Regions from separate parts of the Kitasatospora sp. NEAU-CNBT7 genome, predicted to be linked through region 3. Evidence: riboswitches for the same ligand, from Rfam matches in the RefSeq annotation. Region 3 holds a riboswitch; each other region holds the start of a gene.

Region 1 (7,353 bases), on a different contig from region 3:
GCGAGTGCTCCAGGCCGTCGGCGACCGCGCCGAGATCGGGCAGGCCGTCGGCGTGCTCCCGGAACGCGCCCAGCAGCACCGAGACGGCGGCCACCGCAGGCAGCCCCTTGCCCCGGACGTCCGCGATCAGCGCCCGCACCCCGAACGGGGTCCGCTGCAGCGCGTACGCGTCACCGCCGATCAGTGCGTCGGTGTGGGCGGCGCGGTAGCGGGCGGCCACCTCCAGCCGGCCGACCCTGGCCGGCGGTGCGGGCAGCACCGCGCGCTGGGCGGTCTCCGCCACCGAGCGGACCGCCTGCAGACGGCGGCCGTGCCGGGCCACCACCCGGTTGACCCAGATCCCGATCAGGGCGGCGAACGCGGTGTTGGCCAGCTCCAGGTAGCCGGCGGTGGTGCCGACCGAACCGTCCAGCACGGTCAGCACCAGGATCCCGACCAGGACGGCGGCGCCGACCGCGACGGTGTCGCGCAGTGACAGCAGCGCCCCGGCGAGCACCGAGGCGGCCGCCACCATCGGGTCGCCCCAGTAGTCGGCGGGGGAGAGCGAGTCCCAGACCAGGCCCGCGACCACCAGCGCCCACGGGGCCGCCCGCACGTAGCGGGGCCACTGCGTGGAAGTCGACGCCATGGGCGATCACGATCCCCCGTCCGGTGGGCCATCTGCCCCGACTCTAGCCGCCGGGCGCCCGGCCCACCCGGTGGCGGCACGCCAGGGGCCGTCGGGCCGTTCCCGCCGGGGTCCGGCGCCGGGAGCCCGTCCGGAGCCTCGGTGGATCGCCCGATTCCACCCGGTACGAGGGCTGCTGTCCGGCGTGACCGGCCGGGCCGCCGCGCATGGGGGGCACCCTCTCCGCCCCGGGGCCGGTGGAGCCGGCGGGGCCGCACGCCGATCCGCCGCGGACGGTCGGACAGGCCCGGGGACCGGCCCGGTCCGGGTACGGCGAACGGCCCGGGGACGGGAGGTCTCCGGGCCGTCACGCACGTCTTCGGGGGTGAGGGCGTCGGGTCCGGCTCCTCAGCCCTCCTCGACGACCGGCCTGCGGTGGTTCAGGCGCTGCTGGTCGGCCGCGTCGCCGGTCCGCGCCTCGGTGCGCCGGGTGCGGTCGAGGTAGTCACGGACGATCAGCTCGACCGCGTCCTGCGGATTCCTCGTGCCGGACTGGAGCATCACCTCGATCGCGAGATCGGCGTCGAGGGTGATGGTGACCTTGGCCATGGCGGGCGCTCCTCGGAGTCGACTCGCCGTAGCCTAGGCCGCCGCCCCCGGAACCTGGAAGGTCTCCGAGGGCTGCGGCCCGGTGGATCCCCGATCAGATCCGGCCGGCGAAGTCCGGCGCGTAGTCGGCGATGGTCTCGACCCGGACACCCGCACGCGGGTTGGCGGCCTCGACGTACTTGCCGTCACCCACGTACAGGGCGACGTGGTAGACGCCCGAGTTGCTGCCGTTGTTGGACCAGAACAGCAGGTCGCCCGGCTGGAGGGAGTCGAGCGAGACCCGGGTGGTGGTGTCCGCCTGGTCGGCGGCGACGCGCGGCAGCGAGACGCCGGCCTGACGGTACGCGGCCTGGGTCAGGCCGGAGCAGTCCCAGCCGCCGTCGCTGCTGCCGCCGTAGACGTAGGCCTGGCCGACCTTGGACAGCGCGAAGTTGATCGCGGCGGCCTTGGAGCCGGTCGCCTGGGTGGCGGCGGCGGGCTTGGCGGCGGTGGCCGCGGCCGGGGCGGCGGTGGCCGGCTTCGGCGCGGCGGCCGGGGCGGCCGGCGCGGCGGTGGCGGTGTCGTCGCCCAGGCTCAGGTGCTGGCCCGGGTAGATGACGTCGGCGCCCTCGGTGAGGACCGACTTGTTCAGCTCGTAGAGCTTCTCCCAGCCGCCCTGGACGTGGTTCTTCTCGGCGATCTGGGACAGCCAGTCACCGGCCCGGACGGTGTAGTCGTGGGCGCCCTGGTGGCCGTTCCACTGCTTGCCGTCCCACTGCTTGCCCGCCCACTGGTGGGTGTCCTGCTGGGGGGCGGCCTGCTGCGCGGCCGGCTTCGGCGCGGCGGCGGGCTTCGGGGCGGCGGCCGGGGCGGCCGGCTTGGCGGCGGTGGCGGCCGGGGCGCTCGCGGCGGCACCGGTGTTGATCTGCGGGGCCTCGCCGCCCTTGGTCAGACCGGCCTGGACCGAGCAGACCGGCCAGGCGCCGGGGCCCTGGGAGGCGAGCACCTTCTCGGCGACGGCGATCTGCTGGTCCTTGGTGGCCAGGTCGGCGCGGGCGGCGTACGAGGTACCGCCGAAGGCGGCCCAGGTGCTGGAGGTGAACTGCAGACCGCCGTAGAAGCCGTTGCCGGTGTTGATGCTCCAGTTGCCGGAGGACTCGCACTGGGCGACCTTGTCCCAGGTGGCGACGGAGGCGGCGGAGGCCGAACCGGCGGTCAGGCAGGGGATGGTGAGACCGATGCCGACCACACCGGTGGTGGCGATGATGCGACGGGCACGCTTGGAGGCGCTGATGGGCAGCATGAAGACGCGTTCCTCTCCCACGCCTACGAGGTGAGCTGTCGGATTCGGGCTGGAGTTGCCCGGCCGCGCTGAGCACGGCTTCACCCCAAGCCCGGTCCTGGTACTGGCGTACCGCTTCCGGGCGACCTACCTGGTTCCCCCGCTCCTGCCGCGGTGCGTTTTCGGCACTGCCAGCGCACCCGGCGGCAGGACTCGGCGTTCCGGGTGGCTGGGTCCGTGTGACCACGAACGTGGGAGGACATTAGGCAGAGATAAGTTGAAACCGCAAATATGTGTGAGCGTCGTCACATCGCCCGCGCATGGCCTTCATGATCGATAAACCTCGCCCGGACCGTTCATAATCGCTCGCTTTCGCGCAAAAGCCTTTAACGGATGGGGACTTGCCTATGCTGCAGTCGACAGGGCCGGACCTGCGGCCCGGGAGGGACGACCGACCGTGGAGCCAGAGCAGAGACCGCCGCAGCCGCCGGGCGAGGGCGGGGAGCAGCCGGCCCCCGCCCGCCGGCCCCATTCGCACCGCGGCGCGCCCAAGCGGCCCGCCGGGAGCAGCCGCCGTGCGCTGCTGATCTGGGGGGCCGTCGGCATCGTCGCCGCGGTCGCGGGCGAGGAGGCGGTCCGGCAGAGTCCGGTCGGGGCCCGCCGCCCCGGCCCCGGCCGGACCGCCGCCCCGCCTACCGCGAGCGGACACCAGCACGGCACCCCGTCGCCCGCGGCCTCGGCGCCGCCGCCCTCCGAACAGCCGCCGCCGACCGTCGCCGAGGGCGGCCGCCGCTGGTCCGACCCGGCCGGCTGGGGCGGCAGCGTCCCCGGCCCGAAGAGCGCGGTGCGGATCACCGACCAGGTGCTGCTGGACACCGACGCCACCGTCGGGTCCCTGGTGATCGAGCCGGCCGGCTCGCTGGTCTTCGCCAAGGACAAGAACCTCACGCTCAGCTCGGCGGGCAACATCGAGGTCCGCGGCACCCTGAGTGCGTCCCCCGCCGACGCGGTGGTGCACACGGTCAGGTTCCCCGGGGTCGACGAGCGCCGTTTCCAGGGCGGCGGCATGACCGTCGTCGACACCGACACCGGCCTGTGGGTGACCGGCGCCGGCTACCTGCGGCTGGACGGCGCCGCCCGGACCGCCTGGGTCCGGGCCGCCGGTGCGCTCAAGGCCGGCGACACCAGCATCACCCTCGCGGCCGCCCCCGCCGGCTGGCAGGTGGGCGACGAACTGGCCGTCACCCCGACCGCCGCCCCCGACAGCGGTGACGACTTCTCCGCCCAGTACGACCTGCGCACGGTCCGTCAGGTCAAGGGCGCGACGGTCGTCCTTGACGGTCCGTTGAAGTACGCCCACCCCCGGGTCGCGGTCGGCGCGGGCGTCACCGTCGGCGCCGAGGTCCTCAACCTGACCCGCAACGTCCGGGTCGAGGGCACCGAACAGGGCCGGGCCCACATCCACCTCACCAGTTCCCGCCGCGCGGACGTCCGGCACGCCGCGCTGCGCTGGCTCGGCCCGCGCACCAACGGCAAGGAGCAGTGGAACGGAAAGCCCGTCACCGACCCGGTGCTCGGCCGGTACGGGCTGCACTTCCACATGCTCGCCGACGCGTCCCGGGGGACCGTGGTGCAGGGCGTGGTGGTCCGCGACGCGGGCAACCACGCCTTCGTCCCGCACATGAGCCACGGCGTCACCTTCCGCAGCTGCATCAGCCACAACACCTGGGAGGACGCCTACTGGTGGGACGGCCCGCAGGACACCCGCACCCCGCAGGGCCCCTCCGACGACATCGTCTACGACTCCTGCGTCGCCTCCCGGACGGTCTTCGAGCCCAACCCGCGCGGCTACCGGCTGACCGGTTTCAGCCTCGGCGCGGGCAGCGGCAGCAAGGCGACCGGCTGCGTGGCGGTCGGCGTGCAGGGCGCCACCGGCGCCTCCGGCTACGAGTGGCCGGAGACCAGCGAGGGGGTGTGGACCTTCGAACGCTGCCTGGCGCACAACAACCTGGAGAACGGCATCTTCGTCTGGCTCAACGCCCAGCACCACCACACGGTCGGTCAGTTCGTCGCGTACCACAACGGCGGCTGGGGCATCGAGCACGGCGCCTACCTGAACGACTTCGACTACACCTCGAGCGTGCTGTACGGCAACGCGGCCGGCGGCATCGCCGTGCACGCGCTCGGCCGGGACAAGGGCACCGTCTTCGACGGGCTGCTGATCGACGCGGCCGGCCAGTCCGACTACGCGGTCTCCACCCTCAAGCACCAGCTGGCCGGTGTGCCGGTGACGATCAGCCGCTGCCGGATGACCGGTTACCGCAAGGCCGGGGTCGCCTTCCGGGCCACCACCGACGGGCAGCCGGACGACATCCAGGTGCTGGACTGCTCGTTCAGCGGCAACGAGGTGTGGCTCGACCCCGAGTCGCCGACCCCCAAGCGGATCGTGCTGCGCAAGGCCGGGGACGCCCAGGCGGTCGAGCTGAACAAGTCCCAGGGCGTCGCCGCGGCCCCGGCATGGAACGCCTCCACCACCCCGGCCGACGTCCCGGACGGCCCGCGCCAGCCCGTCACCCCGTCCGTCCGGCTCGCCGACGCGGCCGTGCCGACCACCCGGGTGACCTGATCCCGGCCGTCACCGACGCAACCGGCCTCGGCCCCCACGCGGGGGCCGAGGCCGGTCGATGTCGCGGGTCGCGCGGGGGCTCAGCCCTCCGGCTGCTCCTCGGCGTGCTCCTCCTCGAGCGGCGCCGGGGCGGGCAGCTGCGCGAGGTAGCTGCCGGCGATCAGCTGACCGACGGTCGGGTAGGCGCCCAGCGGGGCGGCGCTCGGGCAGCCGGTCTCCTCGGCGGCCGCGGCCAGCAGCTCCGGGTCGGCCTCCGGGCCGATCACCAGCGGGGCGAGCGCGGGACGCTGCGAACCGGTGGCCCGCAGGTGGTCGACGGCCGCGGCCACCGAACCCGGGACGTCCAGCGCGGCGGCGACGACCGGCACGGCGAGCCGGGCGGCCAGCAGCACACCGGTGATCCCGGCGGCCGTGGCGGCCTCCTCGCCACCGGTCACGGTCAGCACGATGCCGTCGGCCGCGGTGGTGATGGCGAACAGCCGGGCGCGGTCGGCGCGGGCCAGTCCGGCCTCGGAGAGGCGGACGTGCACGGCCTCGGCCAGCAGCGGGTGCGGGCCGAGCGCGTCGGTGACGGTGGAGCCGAACTCGGCGGCCACCTTGTGCAGCTCCTGCAGCCCGAGGTGCGGACCGGTCAGCAGCGGGACCACGACCGGCGCGGGGTACCCGGCGTTGGTGGCCTCGGCCAGCAGCGAGGCGACCGTGACGGCGCCCTCGGTGCCCTCGCTGACGTCCAGGTAGGCGGCCGCCGCCTCGATGCCCGGCTGCTCGCCGCGCACGATCGAGAGCAGCTCGTCCACCACGGAGCGGGACTCGGGGCCGGCCGTGACGGGCACGGCGAGCACCATGGCCGGGGAGCCGACCGGGATCTCGGGGCGCTCAGGACGACGGTGGCGCCCCCGCGCACGGGAGCCGGGCGTACGGACGGGCAGTGGCGCGCCCGGGATCGCTGCTGTGCTCATGGCGGAGATCGTAGGACATTCGCCCGCCCCTACTGCAGCCGGATCCCAGGAACCGGGCAAACCGGCCTGGACAAGAGGGATGTTGTCGGGCAAAGCGGTCACCTTTCCGGGGTGGTTACCCAGTTGCCGGGCCCTTCGATCGTGACGCGGCTCACACTCGGCCGACGTAACTGCCCGTGAGGTGCCCGGCGTCTCTTGAAGATCGACACCGTGCTTGCCGAGGTGTACGGACGGTCATCGGATCGCCGGGTGTTCGTGGCGGTATGTCCGCTTACGTACCGTCAGGCGGCCCGGGGCGCCCGCTCCGAGGAGCCGTCGGTCGCGTGCATTCGCACGGGCGCTATCCCGTGCCGATGCACGTGCAAGCCGAGCTATCATCACGTCAGGTGAGGAGATCGCCGTCGATCGGGGAGATTTCAATGCGTGAGACTTTCAACGGCATGGCGGCTGCGGACCTCGACGGTGTGGTCTGGCAGAAGAGTCGGCACAGTAACTCCCAGGGGAACTGTGTGGAGTTCGCGGCACTGCCCGGCGGAGACGTCGCGATGCGGAACTCGCGCTTTCCCGACGGCCCGGCACTGGTGTACACCCGGGCCGAGATCGAGGCGATGCTGCTCGGGGTCAAGGACGGCGAGTTCGACCACCTCGGCGCGGGGGCGAACTGACGTCCGGTGGGACGTCGGGCGGGGTTCGGGCCGTCGTGGGCACCGGTTGCCACGGCGGCCTTCGGTTTTGCCGGCGGCCGCGGGCCCGCCGGGGGTGCGGGATCCGGGGGTGGCCCGGCCGGCCGGTGGCGGGGGCGCCCGGGCGCCGTACCCGCCGGGTGCGCAGTGCGTGCAGTAAATACGGTACGGCCAGGCAGTAAGTACGGTACGGCGCAGGTGCGCTGACCGCGCGTCAGCACCGTGTCAGCGTCCGGTGTCAGAGTGACGCGTCGGCGCGGGGCGGCGGGGCGCCGACGGTCAGGCGGAACGGCGGTGCCGTCCGGCGGCCGGAACCTCCGGCGCCGCCTCGAACAGCGCCCAGACCACCTTGCCCGCGCCCGCCAGCGGGTGCCAGCCCCAGGAACGGCTGAACGAGTCCACCAGGTGCAGCCCCCGGCCGGACTCCGCCACGAAGTCGGCCTCCCGGGCCACCGGCCCGCTGCTGCTGGGGTCGCTCACCGCGCAGACCACCTGCGGTGAACGGTGCACCAGGCTTATTCGGATCGGCAGGGTGGCGTCGGCCGCCTGACGCGGTCCCGGCTGTGCGGGCAGCCGGGCGGGCTCGGCCGCGCCGAGCGCGTGCCGCA
Region 2 (7,353 bases), on a different contig from region 3:
GCAGTCGAGCAGCGGCCCGGGGAGGGCGCGCAGGGCGGCGCGGGTAAGGCCGAACAGGCCGCAGTACTCGTCCAGCGACCGCGAGGTGACCAGGACGGACGACATGGCGGCTCCTGGCGGTTGCTGGGCCGGGCGGACCCGGGCCGGGCGCGGGGCGGGCCGTCCCAGCCGATCACGCCGGCCGCCGGTCCGCCCGCCGGCCGGACCGAACGGGCACCGGGGAGCGCGGCAATACCCCCGCCGGGCCCGGCGGGGGTATCGCCCCGGTGGTGTCAGCGGGCGCCGAGCAGGCCGCGGGCGGCGAGGCGGTGGACGTTGGTGAGGCCGTGGACGATCTTCGGGGTGAGGACCACCAGCACCAGCCCGATCAGCGAGACACCGGCGATCTGGTACGGCGAGGTGATGTAGTACGTGTGGTAGTCGCCGTGGCTGCCGGTGTACTCGACCACCCGGTAGCCGGGCCAGCCCAGGTAGCGCTTGAAGACCCAGTGGTAGAGCGGGTAGAGCGCGACCACCCACCCGGTGACCAGGAAGGTCACGGTGATGATGAAGGTGGCGACCGCCCACGGGAACATCACCACCTGGTACAGCACCGCCCGCCAGCCCGCCGCGTCCGCGAGCCGGGCGGTGACGGCGCCCCAGAAGCCGCGCCGGGACGGCCGGACCGGCGCGGGGGCGGTGACCTCGGTGGCCAGCAGGGTGCGCAGGCGTTCGCGGTCCAGCGCGCCGAGGCCGCGGGCGGAGGTGAGCAGCAGCGCGAGCAGCGGCAGGCCGACGGCGGTGACCAGCAGCCCCGTCCCGACCGCGAACAGCGTGACGACCAGGACGAAGCCGATCACCGCGACCGGCAGCCCGGTGACCACGAACCCCACCTCGCGGTAGGTCGCCGCACTGAACGGGGCCTTCCAGAAGGCCGGCCGCTCGTCGGGCCGGTGGTCGGGACGGCGGTCGGCGCGGATGCCGTGGGCGGCGGTGCTGGTGGTCATCTCGGGCCCCTCGAGTTCGTCCGTACTCACGGGTCCTACGGTGCCAAAGCCGCGCTCAGCGGGGTATCCGGTGCGCTGCCGGATCGGGGGTGGGGTTCTCCCCACCCCCCGGGCGGGCCGGGGCCCCGGGATCCGGGCGCCACTCGTGCTCCAGCAGCGAGTACTGGTCGGAGTCGAGCCAGCGGCCGGCCCGGCAGAGGTCGTGCCGGATCCGGCCCTCCCGGTGGAATCCGGCCCTGGTCAGCACCCGGGCGCAGGCCAGGTTGCCGGGGTCGGTGCGGGCGGCCAGCCGGTGCAGGCCGAGCCGGGCGAAGCCGAGCCGGCAGAGCAGTCCGGTGATCTCGCCGGCGTAGCCGAGGCCCCAGGTGTCCCGGCGCAGCGCGAAGCCGAGCTGCGCCGCCCGGTCGCCCTCGAGGGTGAGGGCGGCGGTGCCGATGGCGGGCGCGTGCTCGCCGTCGGCCCGGCGGCGGACGGCGAGGCGGTAGACGGTGCGGGGCTCGCGTTCGGCCTCCTCCAGGTACAGCTCGATCTGGTCGGCGCAGTCCTCGAAGCCGTACGGCTCGAAGGCGAGATGGCGGACGGTGTCCGGGTCGCCGAGGACCGCGTGCAGGGCCGCCACCTCCTGCGGGGTGTGGGCGTACTCGCGCAGGGTCAGCCGGGGGCCGGACAGCCGTACCTGGTCCATGGCGCCCGACCCTACCCGGGCGGCCGCCGGGCACCGGCTACGGTTTGTCCGTGAATGACGAAGATCTGCAGCTCATCCCGCACACCCGCGCCGCCGACCTGCTCGCCGCCGCGGCCGAGGCCGGGCGGCCCGCCGTGCCCGAGGAGGCGCTGCGGACGGTGCTGGCGCTGCTGGAGCTGAGTGGCGCCCGGATGCACGACGGCTACCCGGAGCTGAGCTCGGCGCTGCTGGAGCAGCTGCTGTACGAGCGGCTCTACCTGTACGTGCAGCCCGACCTGTCCGGACAGCCGGACGCCGACGGGCAGCCGGGCGGCGACGGGCGGTCGGGCGGCGCGCAGGGGTACGGCGACGCGGTGCTGGCGCTGATCGAGCACCAGCGGGCGGCCCGGCGGCTGAACACCAAGCGGTACGAGCGGCTGCGAGAGGAGGCCGAGTGGCAGGGCGAGGTGCTGGGCGGGCTGCTGCGCCGGTCCGACCTGGTGACCTGGCCCCGGCTGTACGCCCTGCTGCTGCGCGCGGACGGGGTGGACACCGCCGATCCGGAGGCGGTGCGCGGCTGGCTGGACGCCTTCCGGGAGCTGACGGCCGAGCAGCGCCTGGCGGTGTACGCGGCGGCGCCCGGTCTGGAGCCGGAGGAGCGGGACGGCGGCTGGGGCCCGACCCGGCTGCTGATGATCGGGATGGCCACCGACGGCGCCCGGCTGCTGCTGGAGCAGGGTCTGATGCAGCGCAGCTACCGCAATCTGGCCGAGCTGACGGCGCTCGGCCGCCCGATGCCCGAGGAGCTGGCGGGCGACTTCGACGGCTTCGAGGCCGCGGTCACCGTCGAGGCGCTGCGGCTGTACGGCGAGTGGACGGTGCCCGGGCTGCCGGCGCTGCTGGTCGAGGAGTACCCGGACCTGGCGCCGGAGCCCGGCAACGAGGAGATCGAGGAGTACCTGGCCGCCCGCGAGGCGGCGGCGCAGGAGGCCGCCGACGCCGAGGGCGACGCCGGGCCGTGGCCCGCCGGTTGAGGCGTCGGCCCACGGGTCGAGGCGGTGGCCCGCCCGTCGGGTCGGGGCGGCGGCCTACGGGTTGAGGCCGTGTGCCTGCAGCCAGGCCAGCGGGTCGACGGGGGCGCCGCCGCCGGGGCGGACCTCCAGGTGCAGGTGCGGTCCGGTGACGGTGCCGGTGGCGCCGACCGCGCCGAGCACCGTACCGGGGGCGACCTCGCCCGCGGCGGTGGCGATCCGGGAGAGGTGGCAGTACCAGATCTCGGTGCCGTCGGGCAGGGTCTGGATCACCCGGTAGCCGTGCGGGCCGGACCAGCCCGCCGAGGTGACGGTGCCGGCGGCGACCGCGCCGACCGGGGCGCCGGTGCGGGCGGCGAAGTCGAGGCCGGTGTGCAGGTGGGCCCAGTAGGAGCCGGACTGCCCGTAGTGCGCGGTCAGGGTGTAGCCGGTGACCGGGAGGGCGAGCGGGGCGCCGGGCTGCACGGCCGGCTGCGGGGCGGCGGCGGGCGCGGGCTGCTGCGGCTGGGTCTGCGGGGTCTGCTGCCGGGCGGCGGTCTCGTACGCGGCGAGCTGGGCGGCCCGCTTGGCCTCGGCGTCCTGGGCGGCGGCGAGCCGGGCGTCCTCCTGCTCGGCGGCGGCGCGGCCGTCGGCCTGCTGCTGGATCCGGGCGGCGAGCGCGAGGCCCGGGTCGGCGGCGGACGGGGCGCCGTCGCCGGCGGCGTCGGCGGCCGTGACCGCGGGTGCGGGCACCGGCGCGGCCTGGGCGGGGGTGGCGGCGCCGAAGCCGGTGGCGCCGAGGGCCGCGGTCATCGCGGTGACGCCGAGCAGCGGTCCGCCGCTCCTGGCCTGACGGGGCATCCGGTGCCGGGAGGCGTCCGCGCCCAGGTCCACCGGGTGGCCCTCCACCGGGTGGGGGCGGTCCCCCGGGTGGTCGAGCAGCTGGGTGCCTGCGGCCGTGCCCTGGAGCGGGTGCGTCGACGCCACTGAGGCGTGCTCCTTTCCTTCCCTCTCGCCGACCGGGTTAGCTGACGGGTTCGGAGCAGGAAGGTCTCCTACGGCCGGGCCGGGGCCCCGCCGATTCACCCCAAGGAACGTGGTTCCCCGGCTCCCCGGGCCCGCCGGTTGAGGGCGTGCCCGCGGATTGAGCGATGGCGCACGGTGCCGTCTGGCTACGGCGTTTCGTACCGCGCTGCGTTATCGAAAGTTAATCCCATGAGGGCCATGATTCCAAGCGCCCTGGACAACACTTTGGCACCCGAACCGGGCGCCCGGGGCGGTTCACCCGGATTCGGCCCGCCGGCGGTGACGGACCGCTACCGACCGGTTGAGTATCCGTACTCATGTGCCGGAAAGGCGAGTTGGAGAACCTACCGGCATGACCGCAAAGATGCAGACCAGGACCACGGCGGCGTACTTCGGCCAGGCCGTGGTCTCCTTCGCACTCGCCACCTCGGCCCTGGCGATCGGGATCGCCTATCTCCCGGTCAACGCCTGGATGCGCGGATTCCTCGCCGTCGGCCTGCTGTACGAGATCACCTCGGCGTTCACGCTGGCGAAGGTGATCCGCGACCGCCAGGAGGCGGACGAGCTGACCAGCCGGGTGGACCAGGCCAGGCTGGACAAGCTGCTCGCCGAGCACGACCCGTTCCGGGTCGAGGGCGCCTGAACCCGGGCGGCCGGCCGGACGGGCCGCCGGGGCGTCACGCGCCCCCGGACTCCTTCGCCTTCCGCACCGCGAAGGTCTCGCCGCCGGCCGACCAGTGGGTCGGCGGGATCTCCTCCACCGCGACCCAGATCTTCTCCGGATCCACCCCGGTCACCCTGGCGTACGCCTCGGTCAGGGCACGGGTGATCTCGGCGTTCTGGTCGTCGCTGCGGCCGGACAGCTGCTTGACGTTGATGAAGGGCACGACGCCTCCTGGCGCTCGAACCGGCGGGCGGGGCCGGTACCCGGGACCGTGATCACCCGCACGCTACCCCAGGGCCGCGGATGCCCCCGTGGCACCCTTGACGGCTAAGGCTATTAGCATTAGCTTTGTGGTCACGGGAGCTCGCCGGACCGGCCGGGCATCCGCCGAGGAGCCCAGGAGGCAGCGATGAACAGCACCGTCACCCAGTACGTCACCGTTCCCGGCGGCCGGATCGCCTTCGACGACTCGGCGGCCGGGTCCGCCGGGTCCGGCGCCGCCGCCGGGTCCGTGCCGGTCGTGCTGCTGCCCGGGATGCTGGACCGGCGCGCCACCTACCGCCACCTGGTCCCGCTGCTGACCGCCGCCGGCCACCGGGTGATCACCATGGACCTGCGCGGCCTCGGCGACTCCTCGACCGGCTTCACCGACCACTCCCCGGCCGCGATCGCCACGGACGTCGTCGCCCTGCTCGACCACCTGGGCATCGGGCGCGCCGTCCTGGCCGGCAACTCCTACACCGGCGCCACCGTGGTCAAGGTGGCCGGCGACCGGCCCGAGCTGGTGGCCGGGATCGTGCTGATCGACGCCTTCATCGAGAACCTCCCGCCGAACGCCTTCCAGAAGGCGCTGGTCAAGACGCTCGGTGCGGCCCTGGTGCAGTTCCCCGCCCTGTGGGGCGCCGCGCAGAAGCTCTACTTCCCCACCGCGCGCCCCGCCGACTTCGACGCCTACCGCGCCGGGCTGGTCGCGATGCTGCGCGAGCCGGGCCGCAAGGCCGCCACCCGGGGCTACGTCTCCGGCGACTCCGCCCCGGTCGGCTGGACCGCCGCGGTGACCTGCCCGGCCCTGGTGCTGATGGGCACCAAGGACGTCGACTTCCCGGACCCCGAGCTGGTGGCCGACCGCCAGGCGGCCGCGCTGAAGGGCCGTAAGGTGATGATCGACGGCGGCGGCCACTACCCGATGGCGGGCTTCCCGCAGGCCACCGCCGATGCTCTGCTCCCCTTCCTGCACGAGGTCGCCTGATGCCCAGGGCCGGACTCACCCCCGCCGCCGTCGTCGACCACGCCCTGGCCCTGCTCGACGAGCAGGGCGGCGAAGCCCTCACGCTCGCCGCCGTCGCCGCCCGGGCCAAGGTCGCCACCCCTTCGCTGTACAAGCACGTGCCCGGCGGCCTGGCCGAACTGCGCCGGCTGATCGCCGTCCGGGTCACCGAGGAACTGGCCGACCGGCTGGGCGCCGCCGCCCTCGGGCGCAGCACGGACGAGGCCGTGGAGGCACTGGTGGCGGCGTACGTCCGCTACGCCCGCGAGCACCCCGAGCGGTACGCGGCGATACCGCAGGCGCCCGATCCGGCCGACCCCGCGCTGACCGCGGCGGCCACCCGGCTGGTCGAGGTGGTGATGGCGGTGCTGCGCGGCTACGGGCTGACCGGGTCGGAGGCGGTGCACGCGACCCGCACCGTCCGGGCCGTGGCGCACGGCTTCGCCTCGCTGACCACCGGCGGCGGCTTCCAACTGGCGGAGGACCTGACGGTGACCCAGCAGCGGGTGACCGGCGTCCTGACGGCGGGGCTGCGGGACTGGCCCGGCCGGGCGCCCGCCTGAGTCCGGCCGCGGGCCGGGCCCGCCGCCGGGCGCGGGGCAGGCGCTGGGCCACCCGTGTCCTGACGGGGCCGTCGGGCGTTGGGCAGGGCATGAAGAAGCGAAGCATGCTCGCCGTCGCCTCCCTCGCCGTGGGTGTGGTGGCCTCCCTGACCGCCCCCAGCGCGCACGCGGCCCCCGCCGGCGACCGTGGCCCGGTCCCGGACGCGATCACCGCCCCCGACGTCCCGGTCGACCTGCTCGGCACCGTCTCCGGCGGCAGCCCCGACCTGGACGGCCTGGACGGCCTGCCGGGGATCCAGGCCTGACCGGCCCCGCCCGCCCGACCTGCTCCTGGGCCACCCGGACCACCGGGTGGCCCTCGTGCTGTCCGCCGCCACCGGCCCCGATCCGCCGCACGTCCGCCGCTGACCGGAACCGACCCGGGACGACCGGTTCCTGACCGTGGCCGACCGGGCGCCGGTATGGCTTCGGGTGGGTTTCGAGACCGTTCCGTCACAGTCCGCGGGTGAGACTTGGTGGGTACCCGGACGCTCCCAGCGCTCCGGCAGCCCCGAGGACGTGGACAGATGCCCCAGACCGTGGAGCCCTCCCGGACCGCCGCCGGACTGGTCCCCGCCCAGCGGACCGGCACCGCCCGCCCGGGCGCCCCCGCGGCCGGCGCCACCACGGGCGGCCACCTCGCCCGGGCGTACGCCGTGGCCCGCGGCCTGCGCGCGCTGCGCCCGGTCCCGGCCCGCGCCCAGGAGCCGTACGGCGCGTCGGACGGCCAGTAGTCCATCCCCTCGGTTCCGCCCGGCTGCCCGTCGCGGCCGTGCCGGTGACCGAGTGCGACGCCCGGCCGGAGCCCGTCGCAGCGCTGCCGCCGGGGTGCGCCCGGGTGGCCGGAGCCGGCGTGCGGCCCGGGACGGCCGGGACGGGGCCACCGGGCGAGGAGCAGTTCCGGCTGATCATCGGATCGAGGGCGCCGGGCGGGACGCCCCGTGTACGCCGTCAAGTTCGTCGGCGACCAGCACCGATGCGTCCAGGTGGGGGAGTTGGAGGATTCCACCATCCTGTGAAAGTTTGACTGATTAAGCTCAATTGACGACCGATCGGTTCACACGAACGTAGGATCATCGCCCTAGACTTCGCCGCGTGACGATGACTCAGTGGTGCGGAGCAGCAGCCGGCGGC
Region 3 (7,353 bases):
ACTCCTCGCCCTCGGGCGGTTGACCTGCGAGCATGCCACAGGGACTACCGCCAGCAGCCCATCCTACCGGTACGGCGAAAGACGGACGAAAGACGGAGTCCCGGGTGCCCTCGCAGGCCCGCCGCGGGGCCGCCACCGCGCTCGACGACAACAGGGCCCCGTCCGGTGGACGAGACCCTGCCGCACACTGTCGGGGTGACCGGATTCGAACCGACGGCCTTCCGCTCCCAAAGCGGACGCGCTACCAAGCTGCGCCACACCCCGTGGTGCCGAGAGGAAGCGTACACGGCGGCCTCCCCCCGTCCGGCGCATTATCAACCCCCGCCGGAGCGGAAGCGACGTGCACTCCACCGCCCCGACCAGGTACGCTGGGCCCGACCTCGCGGCCGCACCGTCGGCCGGGCGGTCGTGTACAGTCCGACGTGCCGTCAACTGCACGCACGCGGGTGTAGCTCAATGGTAGAGCCCCAGTCTTCCAAACTGGTCACGCGGGTGCGGTTCTCGCCACCCGCCCCAACGTTTCGTCCCCGGGCCGGAAACCAACTCGCCGGCCCGGGGCCGAAGTCGTGTGAGGGCGCGTCAGCTCTCCGGGCCCACCGGGTGCCCGTCATCGTCGAGGTGCGTCCGCCGCCAGATCTCGTTCCAGCTCCACGGGGCGGCCGGCACGATCCGGTGCTCCCGCGCGCACGGGCACGGCGCCGGCGCCCACCCGCACCGGCCGCACAGCTCGACGCGGCCGCATCCGGTCGGCTGCGCCACCGGCGCCCCCTCGTCCCCGCAGGCCGGGCAGCCGGGCAGGTCGGCCCCGTCCAGCAGCGCGTTCCGCCGCCGGACGTAGTCGGGCAGCCGCAGTGGCGGGTGGCGGTTCGGATCGTCGTACCAGGCACGGGGCGAGCCGTCCTCCCTCACCCGGCCCCGCAGCCACCACGGCCGGGGCTCCGGTGAGGCCCGCCGCCCGGCCCGCTTCTGCGCCCGGCGCCGCGCCTCGAACTCCTCGGCCCGGATGCGCCACAGCTCGCGCGCCTCGTGCAGTTCCTCCACCGCCCGCACCAGCGCGGCCGGATCGTCCTCCAGCCGCCGCGGGATCCGGGCACTGAGGGTGAGGTGGTGGTACGTCGCCCGCAGCCCGTAGGGGGCGAACCGGGTGAGGCAGGTGCGCAGCGCGCTGTGCCGCCGGTGAACGGGGAGCCGGGCGTCGTGCACGTGCGTCCGGTGGGTCAGGAAGCTGGTCATGCGGTGCACCCGGGGTCCACCGGACCGGTCGCGGGTGGGGCCGGCCCCCGTACCGGCGCGGGGCCGTCGGGTGGTCGGGGGCCCGGTAGGGGTGGCAGTGGTGTCATCGGGCGATCATGCCGGGCCGGGCGGCCGGACCGCGAGGGGATTCCGGCGGTGGCGCGCTCCCGCGGAGGGCCGGGCCGGGCCAGGCGGTGGCGGACATGCCGCGGGCCCGGCCCCGGACGTGGTGTCCCGGGCCGGGCCTGCGGCAGGTACCGGCTGTGGTCGGTCGCTCCTGGGAGGATCAGACCTTGACGCCGTGGGCGGCGAGGTACGCCACCGGGTCGATGTCCGAGCCGTAGGCCGGGCCGGTGCGCACCTCGAAGTGCAGGTGCGGGCCGGTCACGTTGCCGGTGGCGCCGGAGAGGCCGATCTGCTGGCCGGCGGTGACGGTCTGGCCGACCGAGACGCCGATCGAGGACAGGTGGGCGTACTCCGAGTACTTGCCGTCGGCGTGCTTGATGACGACCTCGTTGCCGTAGGCGCCGCCGTTGCCGGCGGAGACCACGGTGCCGGCCGTGATGGCCTTCACGGAGGTGCCGGTGCCCACGACGAAGTCGACGCCGGTGTGGTAGCCGGACGACCAGTTGGAGCCGGCCTGGTGGTACGGGGTGCCGAGCGGGCCGTTGACCGGGGCGACATAACCCGAGGTCGCCGGGGTGGCGGCGGCCGGGGTCTCGGCGGTCTTCGGGGCGGCGGTCTTCGGCGCGGCCGGCTTGGCGGTCTCGGCCTTGGGCGCCGCGGCCTTCGGGGCGGCGGCCTGCGGGGCCGGGGCGACCGGGGCGCGGTGCTCGGAGCGCGAGGCCTTGGCCGGGGCCTCGGCCTGGTGGCCGCCCACGGTCAGCTTCTGGCCCGGGTAGATGAGGTTCGGGTTGTCGCCGACGACCTGGCGGTTGTCCTGGTACAGCTTCTGCCAGCCGCCGTCGACATGCTGGGCGTCGGCGATCTTGGACAGGGTGTCGCCGTGGACCACCTGGTAGCTGTGGTCGGCGGCCGGAGCGGCCTCGGCGGCGGCGGGCGCGGCCTGGTCGGCGGCCGACGCGGAGACGGTGCCGTGGGCGTCAGCAGCGGTGTGCGCCTGGGCGGCGGTGGCCGGGAGCGCGACGGCAGCGGTGACGACACCGGTGGCGACGGCGATGCGGGTCAGTCGGGACAGACGGGGACGACGGTGCTTGCCCTTGGCGGACATTGAGCGGTTCCTTCTCCGACGCCTGCGAGGTGAGCTGTCGGGTTCGGACGGGAGATCGCCCGGCCGCGAGAAGACGCGGCTTCACCCCAAGCCGTCCCGGAACACCGGAAACGGCACTTACCTTGGGTCCCCCGCTCCTGCCGTGCACGGATGAGGTGCGGTCGGCCCCGGGCAGCGGCAGGACTCGGCGTTCCGCCCGGTGGCCCCACCCGGCGTTTGCCGGGCAGGTCACGAAGCAAAGCCCATGAGGCGTATACGTAGCAAGTGATGGCCCGTAAGAAAATCAAGGCCGGATAAGATCAACCGGGCCGAAGGTCACGCTCCGCTGCGGCCCTGCGGCCCACCGCAGCCGAAGCGCTCACGACGGGCTGATTCGCGGGCGACGCAGCGTTGCCGTCGGGACGTTCTGCGCCCGCCCGGTCACCCGAGGTCACCGCACCTGCGGGTTCCTGGTGACTCCGGTCACCCCCGCACCGGCCCCCGCGGTGGCCGCACCCGGCTCCGGGCGCCCGCGCGGGCCCCTGCCGCCGCGTTCCGGCCCCCACCGGAGGGTCCGGACCCGGCCGGCCCGGCCCTCGGCGCGGTTTCCCGCGCGCGGGCGAGGGCCGATAGCCTCACACGCGTTCGATTCCGCCCCACCATTCGAGCAAGGAGCCGGCCGTGCGCCCGCAGCACCGACTGGACGTCATCCAGCGCAGTGTGATCCGCGAAATGGCGCGTCTCGGACGGCACTTCACCGTCGACGGCGAGGTGCTGCGCGGGCCCGGCACCACCGCGCTGGCGGTCCGCGAGCACCCGGGCGACGGCGGCTCCGGCCATGTCGACCTCGGCTACGTGCTGCAGCTGGGCCGGGCGGACGGGCCGGTGGTCTGGGACTGCGCGGCCGGTCTCGGGCGGACCGAGGAGGAGCAACTCGACAACGCGGTACGGATGTGGGCCACCACCACCGCCAGCGCCGTGGTCGAACTGCTGGACCGGCGGGGCGAGCACGGCGACCATTACCGCTCGCCGGAGCTGCCCGGCTGGCACGCGGTGCAGGGCCCGGCGGCCGTGTTCGGGTTCGGCTCGCGGCAGTTGGCCGACTGGCTGGCGGACCACCAGCCGCTGCCGGCGCTGGCCGAGGCGCTCCGTCCGGAGCTGACCGGGCCGCAGGTGAACGGCGTGAAGCTGTTCCTCGGCGGCCGGGCCGGGGAGGACGTCGCCGAGGTCCGGGTCAACGGGGTCGTCTCCGACCGCGCCTCGGCCGTGCTGCGCTCACTGGACTGGCCGCGTGGCGAACGCCTCTGCTGGGCCCGGCTGTTCGTGCTGCTGGTGGCCGAGGCCCCCGAGCCGCCGGCCGTCGCCGCCCGCCCCGCGTCCGCCGCCGTGACGGCCGCGCCGGGCCGCCGGACGGGGCTGCTCGGCCGCTGGCGGCGCGCCAAGCCGCAGCGCGGGTAGGACCGGTCCGGGCCCGGCGGGGGCCGGGCCGGGGCAGGACGAAGCGCCGGGCGGCCCTGGCCGACCGGCTCGACCGCCGGGGCGGAGGATCAGCCCGCGACGGAGGAGATCGTCGAGGCCAGCTGGGTGAGGAAGTCCTGGATCGGCTTGGCGGCCGTGGACTGGCTCACCATGAACCCGAACAGCGCCGCGATGATCGCGTGGCTGGTCTTCAGCTGCTTGTTGCGGATGAAGATGACGACGATGATGCCGAACAGCACCAGCGCGGAGACGGAGAAGGCCACCCGGACTCACTTCCTCATTTCATGGCGGGGATTCGGGACGGGACCGGACGGCCCCTGGCGGACAGGCCGTCCCGCCGCGACCGGAGTGCCGCGGAGCAGCCGGAGCCCCCCGATGACAGCTGCGTGGCGCACGATCCGCCCCCCATCCCCCGAGTCTCGACCAGCCCACCCGGACTCAGTGTGGTCGCTCGTGCGGACTCCGTAAAGGACTTGCCGGAAGCCGGGGACGAAGATCCCGGGATGTGGGACGAATTTCCGCCGTCCGAGACGATAGCGGAGCCCTTCTGACGGGCCGTCGGCAGGGCCCGGGCAACCGGCCCGGGACGGCGGAATCCGGCGGTCGGCCTGCGAGGAGATCCACTGCGCCCGCCCGGTGCCGGAATGGCCGAAGATCACCACTGCGTGTTGACACCACCGGCCGCCGCGCTCGCCGGCGCCGGACGGCCCCGGTTCAGCGCCGCCAGAGCAGCAGCACGGCCCGGTCGTCGTTGACGTCCTTGGCGACCGTCTCGATCAGCCGGCCGGCCGCGCCGCGGCTGCCGACGCCGAACTGGCCGCCGGCCACCAGCCGGTCGGCCTCCCCCATCAGCCGGTCCATGCCCTCGGTGAGGTCCCGGCCGGGCACCTCGACCATGCCGTCGGTGCACAGCAGCAGCACGTCGCCGTGGCCGAGCCGCCCCCGCACGCCGTCGAACTTGGCGCCGTCGTAGACCCCGAGCAGCGGGCCCTCGGCCTCCTGCACCTCCCAGCGGCCGGCCCCGGCCAGCCGCTGCATCCCGGGCAGGTGCCCGGCCGAGAGCAGCTCGTACTCACCGGTGTCCAGGTCGAGCACCAGGTGGACGGCGGTGGCGAAGCCCTCGTCCCAGTCCTGCCGGAGCAGGTAGCCGTTGGCCGCGGGCAGGAACTCGTGGGCCGGCAGCGAGCCGAGCAGCCCGCCGAACGCGCCGGACAGCAGCAGCGCCCGGGAACCGGCGTCCATGCCCTTGCCGGAGACGTCCGCCAGCACCGCCTCCAGCACCCGGCGGCCCGGACCGGTGCGGGCGGCGACCACGAAGTCCCCGGAGAAGGACTGGCCGCCGGCCGGGCGCAGCGCCATGTCGGCCTGCCAGCCGTCGGGCAGGGCCGGGAGGCGGCCCTGGACCCGGATCCGTTCGCGCAGGTCGAAGAGCATCGAGCCGCCGCCGCGCCACGGCACACCGACCCGGCTGCGGAACTGGGCGACCAGCAGGCCGGCCACCCCGACCGCGCCGACCACCAGCGCGGCGCCGGGGGTCACCCCGTAGACGTACTGCTCGGGGTGGCTGCTGCCGACCCGCTCACCGGTGTGGATCAGGGACTCGGTGGACAGGCCGAGCGCGGCGGCGCCGTAGAGCAGGACCAGGGTGCCGGGCCGCAGCAGCATGGCCCCGGCCAGGATCGGGAGCACCAGGGCGGTGGGCGGGACCCAGTCGGGGACGGCCACGTTGAGCAGGACCAGCAGCGGGATGGCGAGCAGGAAGGCCGTGAAGGCGAGCCAGTCGGCGCCGTCGCCGCGGAAGTAGTCGACCCCGGCCCGGCGGACCCGGCGGCGGGCCCGGTAGAGCCTGGCGCGCACCTGGGCCGCGGCGGGCTCGGCGGCCGCCGTCGCGGTCGGGCCCGTCGTGGGTGTCTGGGGCGGTGCGCCCGGCTCTCTGCCAGCCATGGGGTCCGACCTTATCCACCGCCCGGGGCCCCCGTCGACGGGGTGGGCCGGCCAGGCCCGGGTGTCCCGGTCGCGGTCCGGCGCGTTTCGGCCGCCGGCGGGGCCTGCCGGGCGGGGGCGCCCGCCGGGCGGCCGGGAGCGTGCGGCGGGGCCGGGGGCGCTGCCGGCGGGCCTACGGATTCGACCGGACATGTCGCAAAAGTCGGTCGCGTGCCGACCGCGGGCCTGATAGCTCTGACATATGACTGCCGACATGACCGCATCCGGGGCCCTGACCGTCCGTCCGCTGGTCGCCGGGGAGTGGGAGACCTGGTACCGGGGGCTGGAGATCGCCTTCGGCGGTGAGGAGGAGCCGCCGGAGGAGCGTGCGCTGTGGCGGGAACTGACCGAGGTCGACCGCTCGCTGGCGGTCTGTGACGGCACCGCGATCGTCGGCGGGGCCAGCGCGTTCACCTTCGCGATGGCGGTGCCCGGCGGCACGGTGCTGCCGGCGGCGGGGGTCACCATGGTCGGGGTGCTGCCGACGCACCGCCGGCGCGGGGCGCTGACCGCGCTGATGCGCCGCCAGCTGGACGACGTCCGGGCCCGCGGCGAGGCGCTGGCGGTGCTGACCGCGTCGGAGCCGGCCATCTACGGCCGGTTCGGCTACGGGCTGGGGAGCTGGCGGATGGCGGTGACGCTGCCGAGCGCCAAGGTCTCGGTACCGGCGCTGCCGGGGCCCGCGCTGCGCCTGCGGCTGGCCGACCCGGTGGTGGCCTCGGCCGCCTGCGAGGAGCTGTACGCCCGGCTGGTGCCGGGCCGGCCGGGCCTGCTGGAGCGCCGCCCGGGCTGGCAGCAGCTGCCGCTGCTGGACGCCCCCGCCGCGCGGGACGGCGCCTCGCCGCTGCAGTGCGTGCTCGTCGAGGAGCAGGACGGCGGGCGGCTGCTCGGGTACGCGCGCTACGCGGTGAAGGGCGAGTGGTCCGGGAACAACGCGGCCGGCACGGTCCGGGTGCGGGACGTCGAGGCGCTGACGCCGCAGGTGTACGCGGCACTCTGGTCGTACCTGCTGGACCTGGACCTGACCGAGCGGGTGGTCGCCCGCAACCGGCCGGTCGACGATCCGCTGCTGTACCTGGTCTCGGATCCGCGCCGGCTGGAGCCACAGCTGGAGGACTCGCTGTTCGTCCGGCTGGTGGAGGTCGGCGCCGCGCTCGGGCAGCGCGGGTACGCGCTGCCGGTGGACCTGGTGCTGGCGGTGACGGACGGCTTCTGCCCGTGGAACGCGGGGAGCTGGCGGCTGCGCTCGGAGGGCCCCGGCAAGGGGGCGGACTGCGCCCGGACCGACCGGCCGGCCGATCTGGCGCTGGACGTCCGGGCGTTGGGCTCGGCCTACCTCGGCGGGGTGACGCTCGCCGCGCTGGCGGCGGCCGGACGGGTGACCGAACTGCGCGAGGGGGCGCTGGCGGAGGCCTCGCGGGCGTTCGCCGGGGAGCTCGCACCCTGGC
Region 4 (7,353 bases), on a different contig from region 3:
GTACTCCTGGTAGAACCCGACCAGGCCGCGCTCGCCGAACTCCCGCGCCAGCACCTCGCAGGCCAGCCAGGACAGCTCGTACGCCTGCCCGATCCGTTCGGTGCCCGCCGTGAACGCGGCGTCCGTCGGCAGCGCCGTCGGCGCCCGGCCCGCCGCGACGTCCTGGGCCAGCGCGGGCGCGATCTGCCGGGCGGTCCGCCCGGTGCCCAGGTACGCGGTGTGGTCGGCAACGCCCTCGGACAGCCACATCGGGGTCCATGCGTGGGTGTCGGCCCGGGTGGCGACATGGGTGGCCTCGTGCGTGACGACCACCCGCCGGCCCAGCTCGCTCAGACCCCGGTACGCCTCCGGGTTGACCACGATGCGGTCCGCCGGGGTGTGCTCGGGCGCCCCCGCGGCGGCCACCGTGACCGCCGCGATGCCCTGGTAGGCCTCCGGTGCGACATCCAGCACGCGGGCGAAGTCGACCTCCGTGGCGGGGAGTTCGAGCAGCAGCCGACCGGCCCAGGCATCCCCCCAGACCGCGTCGACGTCCGGCACCGCGCGGTCCGCCCGGGCGGCCAGCTCGGCGACCCGGTCCTGTTCGGCGAGCCCCAGCACCAGGCAGTGCGCACCGCGCACCGCGCGGACCGTACCGAGGTCCCACAGCGCGGGGGCGCCGGCCGGCTCGTCCTCCGCCAGCCGCCAGCCGTCGGCGAGCCGGACCAGGGCCAGCCGCCGGGTCAGCGTCGCCGGATGGTCGTCCAGCCCGGCCAGCCGGTGGTCGAGCTCGGCGGTGACGGTGATCCGGTCCGCCTCCGGCGGCGGCTCGGTGAAGCCGGTCAGCCGGTAGGCCAGCGCGGCGAACGGCACCTGCGCCAGCCGGTCCAGCGCGGCCTGCTGGGCCGGCTGCGCGGCGGGCGCGGTGCCGGCCGCGAGCGCGGCCCGGTCCAGCCCGAGCAGTGCCTGCGCCCGGCGCGCGAGCAGGTCCTCGACCACCGGGCGCAGCGGTGCGGCGCCCGGCGCGACGGCCGCCGCGGGCCGGGCGGCCGGCCGCAGCAGCGGCAGCGAGAGCTGGGCCAGGCCGCCGGCCGCGAGCAGCAGCGCGGTGCGCCGGGACAGCACGGGCCGCCCGTCCCCGGACCCCGGGGGCAGGTTGGTCACCAGCTGTTCCGGCTCGCCGCTCAGACCCGTACCACCCCGGAGACGGGCATCGCGTTGACGCTCTCGTAGCGGACCCGGGCGCCCGGGTACGGCGCGTGCACGACCACGCCGCCGCCGGCGTACATGCCGACGTGGTGCATGTCGTTGTAGAAGATCACGAGGTCTCCGGGCCGTGCTTCGCCGAGGCTGATCCGCTGCCCCGCGAAGGCCTGCGCCTGCGAGGTGCGGGGCAGGGTCACTCCGGCCTGCCGCCAGCTCCAGTACATCAGACCGGAGCAGTCGAACGTACGGGGACCGGTCGACCCGTACACGTACGGCGATCCGATCTTGCTCACGGCGGCGGCCAGCGCGGCGGCGGCCCGGCCGGAGGAGGGCGGCTGGTCGCCGAGGTCGATCCGGTCGGTCCCGCGGGTGGCGCGCTGTTCGGCGGCGCGGGCGTCGTCGGCGACCATCCTGGCCCGCTCGGCGGAGCCGAGGCCGTTCAGCAGCCGCTGGGCCTTGGCGAGCCGGCCGCGGACCTCCGACCTGCTCTGGGCCAGCGCGCGCCGGACCTCCTCCAGTTCGGCGAGCTTGGCGCCGACCTCGGAGCGGCGCTGGTCGAGCCGGCGCTGGCGGTCGAGCACCAGGCGCAGGGTGTCGTTCTGCCGCTGGGCGGCCTGGTCCAGCGCCCTGGCCCCGGCCAGGTACGCGTCGGGGTCGGAGTCGAGCATCAGCCGGACGCCGGGGTCCATCCCGCCGGCCCGGTACTCGGCACCCGCCAGGGCGGCGAGGTCCTGCCGGAGCCGGTTGAGGTCCTCCTGGCCGGTGGCGACCTGGCTCTGCAGGACCGAGGTCTCGTTCTGCAGCCGCTGCTGGTACTCCTGGGCGGCCTCGAACTTCTGGCTGGCCTGCTCGGCCTCGTCGTAGAGCCGGTCGACCTGGGCCTTGACGTCCTGTTTGGCGACCGGCTCGGCGGGCGGCCCGGGCAGCGCCCGGGCGCTGCCGGCGACCGTCACGCCGAGGGCGGTGGTGGTCGCGGCCGTGACGGCCAGCGCGCGGGCGAGCCGCCGGACGCCCGGCAGGTGGGGACGGCGGTGCACGGTCATGCGGCGGCGACTCCCGTTCCTCGGGCCGGGCCACCGCCGCCGCCCCGGGCGGGGGCGGCCGTCCTCGCGGAGGTCCGGGGGCAGACGTTAGCGAGTCACGGCGATCTAGTCCAAACCCCTCCAGTAGCGAATATTTGACCACTAATCGGACACCTGGCCCAAGGCCGCGAAGCCTCGCAGGCCCGGGGCACAACGCCGCCGGCCCGGCGCTCACGGGGAGCGCCGGGCCGGCGGACGAAGGGTGCGGACCGCGTCAGGGGCGGACGATCGCGTTGATCGGGCTCATGGTCGCCGTCTCGTAGCGCACCACGGCACCGGTGTGCGGGGCGTGGATGACCTGGCCGTTGCCCACGTACAGCGCGACGTGGCTGGCGCTGCTGTTGTAGATGATCAGGTCGCCCGGCTGGGCGTTGGCGATGTTGGTGCCGACGTTGGTCCCGGCGCTGCGCTGCTCCTGCGAGGTCCGCGGCAGCGACACACCGGCCTGCGCGTAGGCCCACTTCATCAGGCCCGAGCAGTCGAAGCTGTCGGGGCCGGCCGCGCCGTAGGAGTACGGCGTGCCGAGCTTGGACTGGGCGGCCGCGATGGCGGCGGCGGCGTGCGAGCCGGCCGGCACGTTGACGGCCACGTCGGTGCGGGCCGCGTCGCGGGAGGCCCGCTCGGTGCTCTGACCGCCGGTCGCCTTGGCCTTCGCGTCGGCGGCGGCCTTGGCCTCGGCCGCGGCGAGCTCGTCGCGCTCCTTCTGGGTGAGCGAGTCGAGCAGGTTGCGGGCCTGGGCCAGCTTGCCCTGGATCTCCTCCTTGTCGGCCTTCAGCCGCTGGGTGGTGGAGTCCAGCTCGGCGAGCTTCTGCTCGGCCTCGGCCTTCTGCTGGTCGAGCTTGGCCTGCTCGCCCTTGAAGGACTTCAGCACGTCGGCCTGGGAGCTGCCGACCTGGTTCATCGCCCCGGCCTGGCCGAGGAAGGAGTCCGGGCTGGCCGACAGCATCAGCTGCACGGTCTGCGGGATCCCGCCGGTGCGGTACTGCTCGGCGGCGATCTCACCCAGGCTGCCCTGAATGGTGCTCACCTCGGCCTGCTGCCGCGCGACCTGGTCCTGGAGCTGGGAGACCTGCTTCTGCAGCCCCTGCTCCTTCTCGACCGCGGCGTTGTACTCCTCGGTCTTGACCTCGGCCTGCTCGTTGAGCGTGTCGACCTGCTGCTTGACCTGGTCCTTGCTGGGGGCCGGGTCGGCGTGCGCGCCGGCCTGCGAGGACAGGGCCACCGCGGTGGCGGCGGCAGCCGTCAGGATCGAGACACGGGCCCGGCCGGCAGGCTTGGGACGACGATGGGACGCCACGAAGGCGGACTCCTTCTCCCTCACACCGCCTACCGGGTGAGCTGACGGGTTCGGGCCGGAAGAGACGCCCTACGACGCCTCACCGGCCACCCGTCCGGCACGCGGACCTCCGCGCGCCGCCGTGGCGGCCGACCTGGCGCCGATTCACCCCGAGGAACGTGGTTCCCCGGCTCCGATCGACAGCGACCCCCGTCAGGGGCTTCCCCGTGGGCAGTCGAACTGCCCAGCTGCGTCTCGGACTCGGCGGCGACCACCGTTGCCACCCGGGTTGGATGGACGACTGGGCGGCGGTCCGTGGGATGACCCTAGTAACCCATCCGTGATCCGTTCAAATCGTTGTCAGAAAAAAGTCGTAATTCTGGCTAAGTTCGATTGTGATTACGACCGACAGTGACGGGACATCTACGCTCGGCCGATAAGTATTACGAATATGGCCGGATAATGGGACACCCGGACGTGTCGGAGATCACAGCGCGATCTCGACCCGTCCGGGCGTCCATGGAGAGCTGCAGCGGCGTCAGTTCATCCCGAGTGACACCGAATGTCCGATATGGGACAGGGTGTCAGACCCGGCGGATCGTCTTGATCGGCATCGCGTCGGCCTTCATCACCTTCACCACGTCACCGGTGTGCGGGGCGTGCACCACCAGGCCGTTGCCGATGTACATCCCGACGTGGTGCGCGTCGCTGTGGTAGATGACCAGGTCGCCGGGCTGGGCGTTGGCGATGTTGGTGCCGACGTTGACGCCGACCGTGGCCTGGCTCTGCGAGGTGCGCGGCAGCGAGACGCCGGCCTTGGCGTAGGCCCAGACCATCAGGCCGGAGCAGTCGAAGCTGCTCGGGCCGGTGGCGCCCCAGACGTACGGCGAACCCTGCTTGCTCATCGCGGCGGCGACCGCGGCCGCGGCGTAACCGCTCGCCGGGGGAAGGTTGCTGAGGTCGAACCGGGAGTCGCTGCGGGAGGCCTTGTCACCGAGCACGGCGGCCCGGTCGGCGGCGCTCAGCTGGCTGAGCAGCTTCTGCGCGTCCTGGAGCTTCGACTGCACCTCGGCCTTGGCGTCGTTCAGCGCCTGGGTGGAGCGGTCCAGCTCGGCGAGGACGGTCGCGGCCTCCTGCTTCTGCTGGTCCAGCCGGCGCTGCTGGTCCTTCAGCGACTTCAGGGTGTCCGCCTGGGTGCTGGCGGCCTGCTCGAAGCTGGAGGCCTGGGCGAGGTAGCCGTCCGGGTCCGCGGAGAGCATCAGCTGCATCGACGGGTCGACACCGCCGGAGCGGTACTCCTGCCCGGCCACCGCGGCCAGCCCGGAGGCCAGCTCGGTCATCTGGCCCTGGCCGCGGGCGACCTGGTCCTGGAGCTGGTCGGCCTGCTTGCGCAGCTGGTCGGCCCGCTCCTTGGCGCCGTTGTAGCGCTCGGCGGCCTGCTCCTGCTCGTCGAGCAGCTTGTCGACCTGCGCCTTGACCTCGTCCTTGTTCGGCTTGGCGGGCGCCGCGTGGGCGCTGACCTGGGCGGACAGGGCGACCGCGGTCGCTGCGGCAGCGGTCAGCACGGTCACCCGCGCACGGCTCGGCTGCTTAGGACGGCGGTGGGAGGCCAAGGGGGTAGCTCCTTCTTCCTGCTGGACTCACCCGAACGAGCGAAAGTCCGGAATATAGGTTTGACGCCAGACCCTAGTGAAGATCAAGCTCCGGCGCCACTCCCCTATCGGAACGAACTTCCTACCCGCCAGGGCCGTTCACGCCGCCGACACATCCTGGCCACGCACGGGTGACGGCCGCTCAGCCCGATTGACGCCCGGCAGCCCCCGGACACCCGACCGGCGGGCCCCCGGGCACCCGCCCGGCGAGATCCCGGGCACCCGACCGGCGTCCCCGCCCGCCCGCCGGGAGGGGACGCTACGCCCGGGCCAGCCGGTTCAGCAGCAGCACCGAGGCCACCGGGCGTGCGCCGGCCTTGCGCACGCCCTCCGCGACCTCCTTGTCGGTGGACACCACCACCACCGGACGCCCCTGCGGCTCCGCCCGGACCAGACGGCGGATCAGCTCGTCCGCGGTCTCCCCGGTCCGACTGAACCGCACCCGCACCCCCCGCGGCGGCGCCATCATCACCGGCACGTCCAGGTCCTGCCCGTCGAACACGCAGGTCACCTCGGCCTGGGTGCGCTGCGCCAGCATCGCCAGCCCGCCGAGCAGCCGCATCCGCTGCTGCTCCAGCGGCAGCGCCGGGTAGCCGGACTTGGTCACGTTGTAGCCGTCCACCACCAGGTGGACCTGCGGGATCGCCAGCAGCTGGTCCAGCAGCGCCGGGTCGTCCTCGGCCAGCCCGCGCCTGGCCACGTCGTTCGGCGAGGCGGAGACCGGGGCCACCGCGTCCACCAGGTCCGCCGGGCGCAGCTGCGCGACCGGCAGCGCCAGCTCCCGCTGCAGGCCCTGCGCGGACTGCAGCACGGTGTCCAGCAGCAGCCGCAGCCGCATGTCCTCCACGCTGCGGCCCTCGCGCGCGGAGCGGCGGCCGGCCTCGACCGCGGCCTCCAGCTCGGTGACCCGGTGCTTCAGCCGGCGCGCCTCGCTCTCGGCCGCGCTGCGCTCGGTCGTCCCGGCCGCCCGCAGCGCCTCCAGCTCACCGTGCAGCTTGCGGCTCTCGGCCTGCGCCCGCCGGGTGTCGCTCTCCAGGCTGCGGACCCGCTTGCGCAGCGACTCGGCCTCCTTGCGGACGCCCTCCGACTCGGCCCGCTGGCGCTCCAGGTCGGCCCGGGCGGTGGCGCGCACCTCGGACAGCTCCTCCTGGAGCTTCTCGACCAGCCGGGCGGCCTCCGCGGCGGCGCCCTCGGCCCCGGCCCGCTCGACCTCCTCGCCGGCCTCGACGACCACCCGGGTCCAGCCGGCCGTCCGCAGCAGGTAGGCGCCGGCGGCCACGTCCATCGGGTCGGCCGCGCCGGGCACGGTGCCCGACTCCAGGGACCGCACCAGGTCGGGCTGGCCGAGGCGGAGGCGGTCGGCTATCCGCAGCCGGAACACCGGGTCCGCCTCCAGCGCGGCGGCCAGCGCGGTCCCGGCGTACTTGGCCCGCCGGGCGGGGGTGAACTTCGCGTACTGGCGCAGCGAGGCGGGCAGGTCGGCGGCGGGGATGCCGCCGAGCGCGTCGGCCGCCAGGCCGACCACCCGGCGGCGGACGCCCTCGGGCAGCGGGCGGTCCAGGTGCTCGGCGGCCTCGGCCGCCCCGGCCGCCTCCCCGGCTGCCTCCTCGGCCGGGGAGCCGGCCGGGGCCGTGCCTGCGTCCGTGCCGGGAAGCGCCGGGTCCGTGCCGGGAAGCGCCGGGTCCGCGGCGGGCTGCTGCCCCTGCGGCTCGGCGGGCCCCCTCGCTGCGTCCACCACGTCCTCGGCTCCGATCCTGGTCCGGCGGGGTCCGTACGGCCGTCTGCCGCTGCCCCGGAACTCACCGCTCTCTGCAATTGTCCCGTCTACCGTGCCCCACCGACAGCACGCCACACATCGGCGGCGGCCCGCCCGGGGCCCGGGGTCAGGCGCCGGGCTGCTCCCCGGCCGGGTCGGCGGATCCCTCGCCACCGGTTCCGGCGGCGCCCTCCTCGGCACCCGGACGGGCCACCAGCTCGACCTGGTCGACGGCGTTGCACCAGCGGCAGCGGACCGACTCCAGGGTCTCGCTGAGCACCTCGGTCTCCTCCACCTTCGACTCGCCGGCCAGGTCGAAGTGCAGGTACTCGACCACCCGGGCGGAGCGCGTCACGTCGAAACGGGTCAGGTTGCCGCACAGGGTGCAGCGCCAGCGGGTCT

Evidence for each region. Region 3 has a riboswitch for cyclic di-AMP ahead of AC2TEW_RS19575 (M23 family metallopeptidase). Riboswitches for the same ligand answer to the same signal wherever they lie in the genome.
Region 1: it holds a riboswitch for cyclic di-AMP, as region 3 does, so the genes downstream of both, AC2TEW_RS08480 (transglycosylase family protein) here and AC2TEW_RS19575 (M23 family metallopeptidase) in region 3, are expected to answer to the same signal.
Region 2: it holds a riboswitch for cyclic di-AMP, as region 3 does, so the genes downstream of both, AC2TEW_RS02710 (M23 family metallopeptidase) here and AC2TEW_RS19575 (M23 family metallopeptidase) in region 3, are expected to answer to the same signal.
Region 4: it holds a riboswitch for cyclic di-AMP, as region 3 does, so the genes downstream of both, AC2TEW_RS34340 (C40 family peptidase) here and AC2TEW_RS19575 (M23 family metallopeptidase) in region 3, are expected to answer to the same signal.

What each region holds. Positions count from the first base shown of each region.
Region 1 covers NZ_JBXQQB010000005.1:10,766-18,118, reverse strand. The annotation lists gene AC2TEW_RS08490 (PP2C family protein-serine/threonine phosphatase) at 1-628, opposite strand, end outside; gene AC2TEW_RS08485 (hypothetical protein) at 1,016-1,216, opposite strand; gene AC2TEW_RS08480 (transglycosylase family protein) at 1,311-2,498, opposite strand; cyclic di-AMP (ydaO/yuaA leader) riboswitch at 2,506-2,675, opposite strand; gene AC2TEW_RS08475 (G8 domain-containing protein) at 2,935-5,103, shown strand; gene AC2TEW_RS08470 (sirohydrochlorin chelatase) at 5,184-6,062, opposite strand; gene AC2TEW_RS08465 (DUF397 domain-containing protein) at 6,482-6,727, shown strand; gene AC2TEW_RS08460 (ATP-binding protein) at 7,025-7,353, opposite strand, start outside.
Region 2 covers NZ_JBXQQB010000001.1:589,142-596,494, reverse strand. The annotation lists gene AC2TEW_RS02725 (sensor domain-containing protein) at 273-1,016, opposite strand; gene AC2TEW_RS02720 (GNAT family N-acetyltransferase) at 1,042-1,671, opposite strand; gene AC2TEW_RS02715 (hypothetical protein) at 1,722-2,684, shown strand; gene AC2TEW_RS02710 (M23 family metallopeptidase) at 2,739-3,647, opposite strand; cyclic di-AMP (ydaO/yuaA leader) riboswitch at 3,659-3,821, opposite strand; gene AC2TEW_RS02705 (YiaA/YiaB family inner membrane protein) at 4,039-4,329, shown strand; gene AC2TEW_RS02700 (tautomerase family protein) at 4,364-4,573, opposite strand; gene AC2TEW_RS02695 (alpha/beta fold hydrolase) at 4,760-5,599, shown strand; gene AC2TEW_RS02690 (TetR/AcrR family transcriptional regulator) at 5,599-6,180, shown strand; gene AC2TEW_RS02685 (hypothetical protein) at 6,270-6,485, shown strand; gene AC2TEW_RS02680 (hypothetical protein) at 6,747-6,953, shown strand; gene AC2TEW_RS02675 (sensor histidine kinase) at 7,321-7,353, shown strand, end outside.
Region 3 covers NZ_JBXQQB010000014.1:46,288-53,640, reverse strand. The annotation lists tRNA gene AC2TEW_RS19590 (tRNA-Pro) at 191-264, opposite strand; tRNA gene AC2TEW_RS19585 (tRNA-Gly) at 443-516, shown strand; gene AC2TEW_RS19580 (hypothetical protein) at 580-1,233, opposite strand; gene AC2TEW_RS19575 (M23 family metallopeptidase) at 1,520-2,464, opposite strand; cyclic di-AMP (ydaO/yuaA leader) riboswitch at 2,469-2,632, opposite strand; gene AC2TEW_RS19570 (DUF6348 family protein) at 3,125-3,901, shown strand; gene AC2TEW_RS19565 (hypothetical protein) at 3,991-4,185, opposite strand; gene AC2TEW_RS19560 (PP2C family protein-serine/threonine phosphatase) at 4,637-5,779, opposite strand; gene AC2TEW_RS19555 (GNAT family N-acetyltransferase) at 6,120-7,353, shown strand, end outside.
Region 4 covers NZ_JBXQQB010000042.1:25,527-32,879, forward strand. The annotation lists gene AC2TEW_RS34330 (hypothetical protein) at 1-1,143, opposite strand, end outside; gene AC2TEW_RS34335 (C40 family peptidase) at 1,164-2,228, opposite strand; gene AC2TEW_RS34340 (C40 family peptidase) at 2,482-3,564, opposite strand; cyclic di-AMP (ydaO/yuaA leader) riboswitch at 3,575-3,759, opposite strand; gene AC2TEW_RS34345 (C40 family peptidase) at 4,128-5,156, opposite strand; gene AC2TEW_RS34350 (NYN domain-containing protein) at 5,455-6,933, opposite strand; gene AC2TEW_RS34355 (hypothetical protein) at 7,079-7,353, opposite strand, start outside.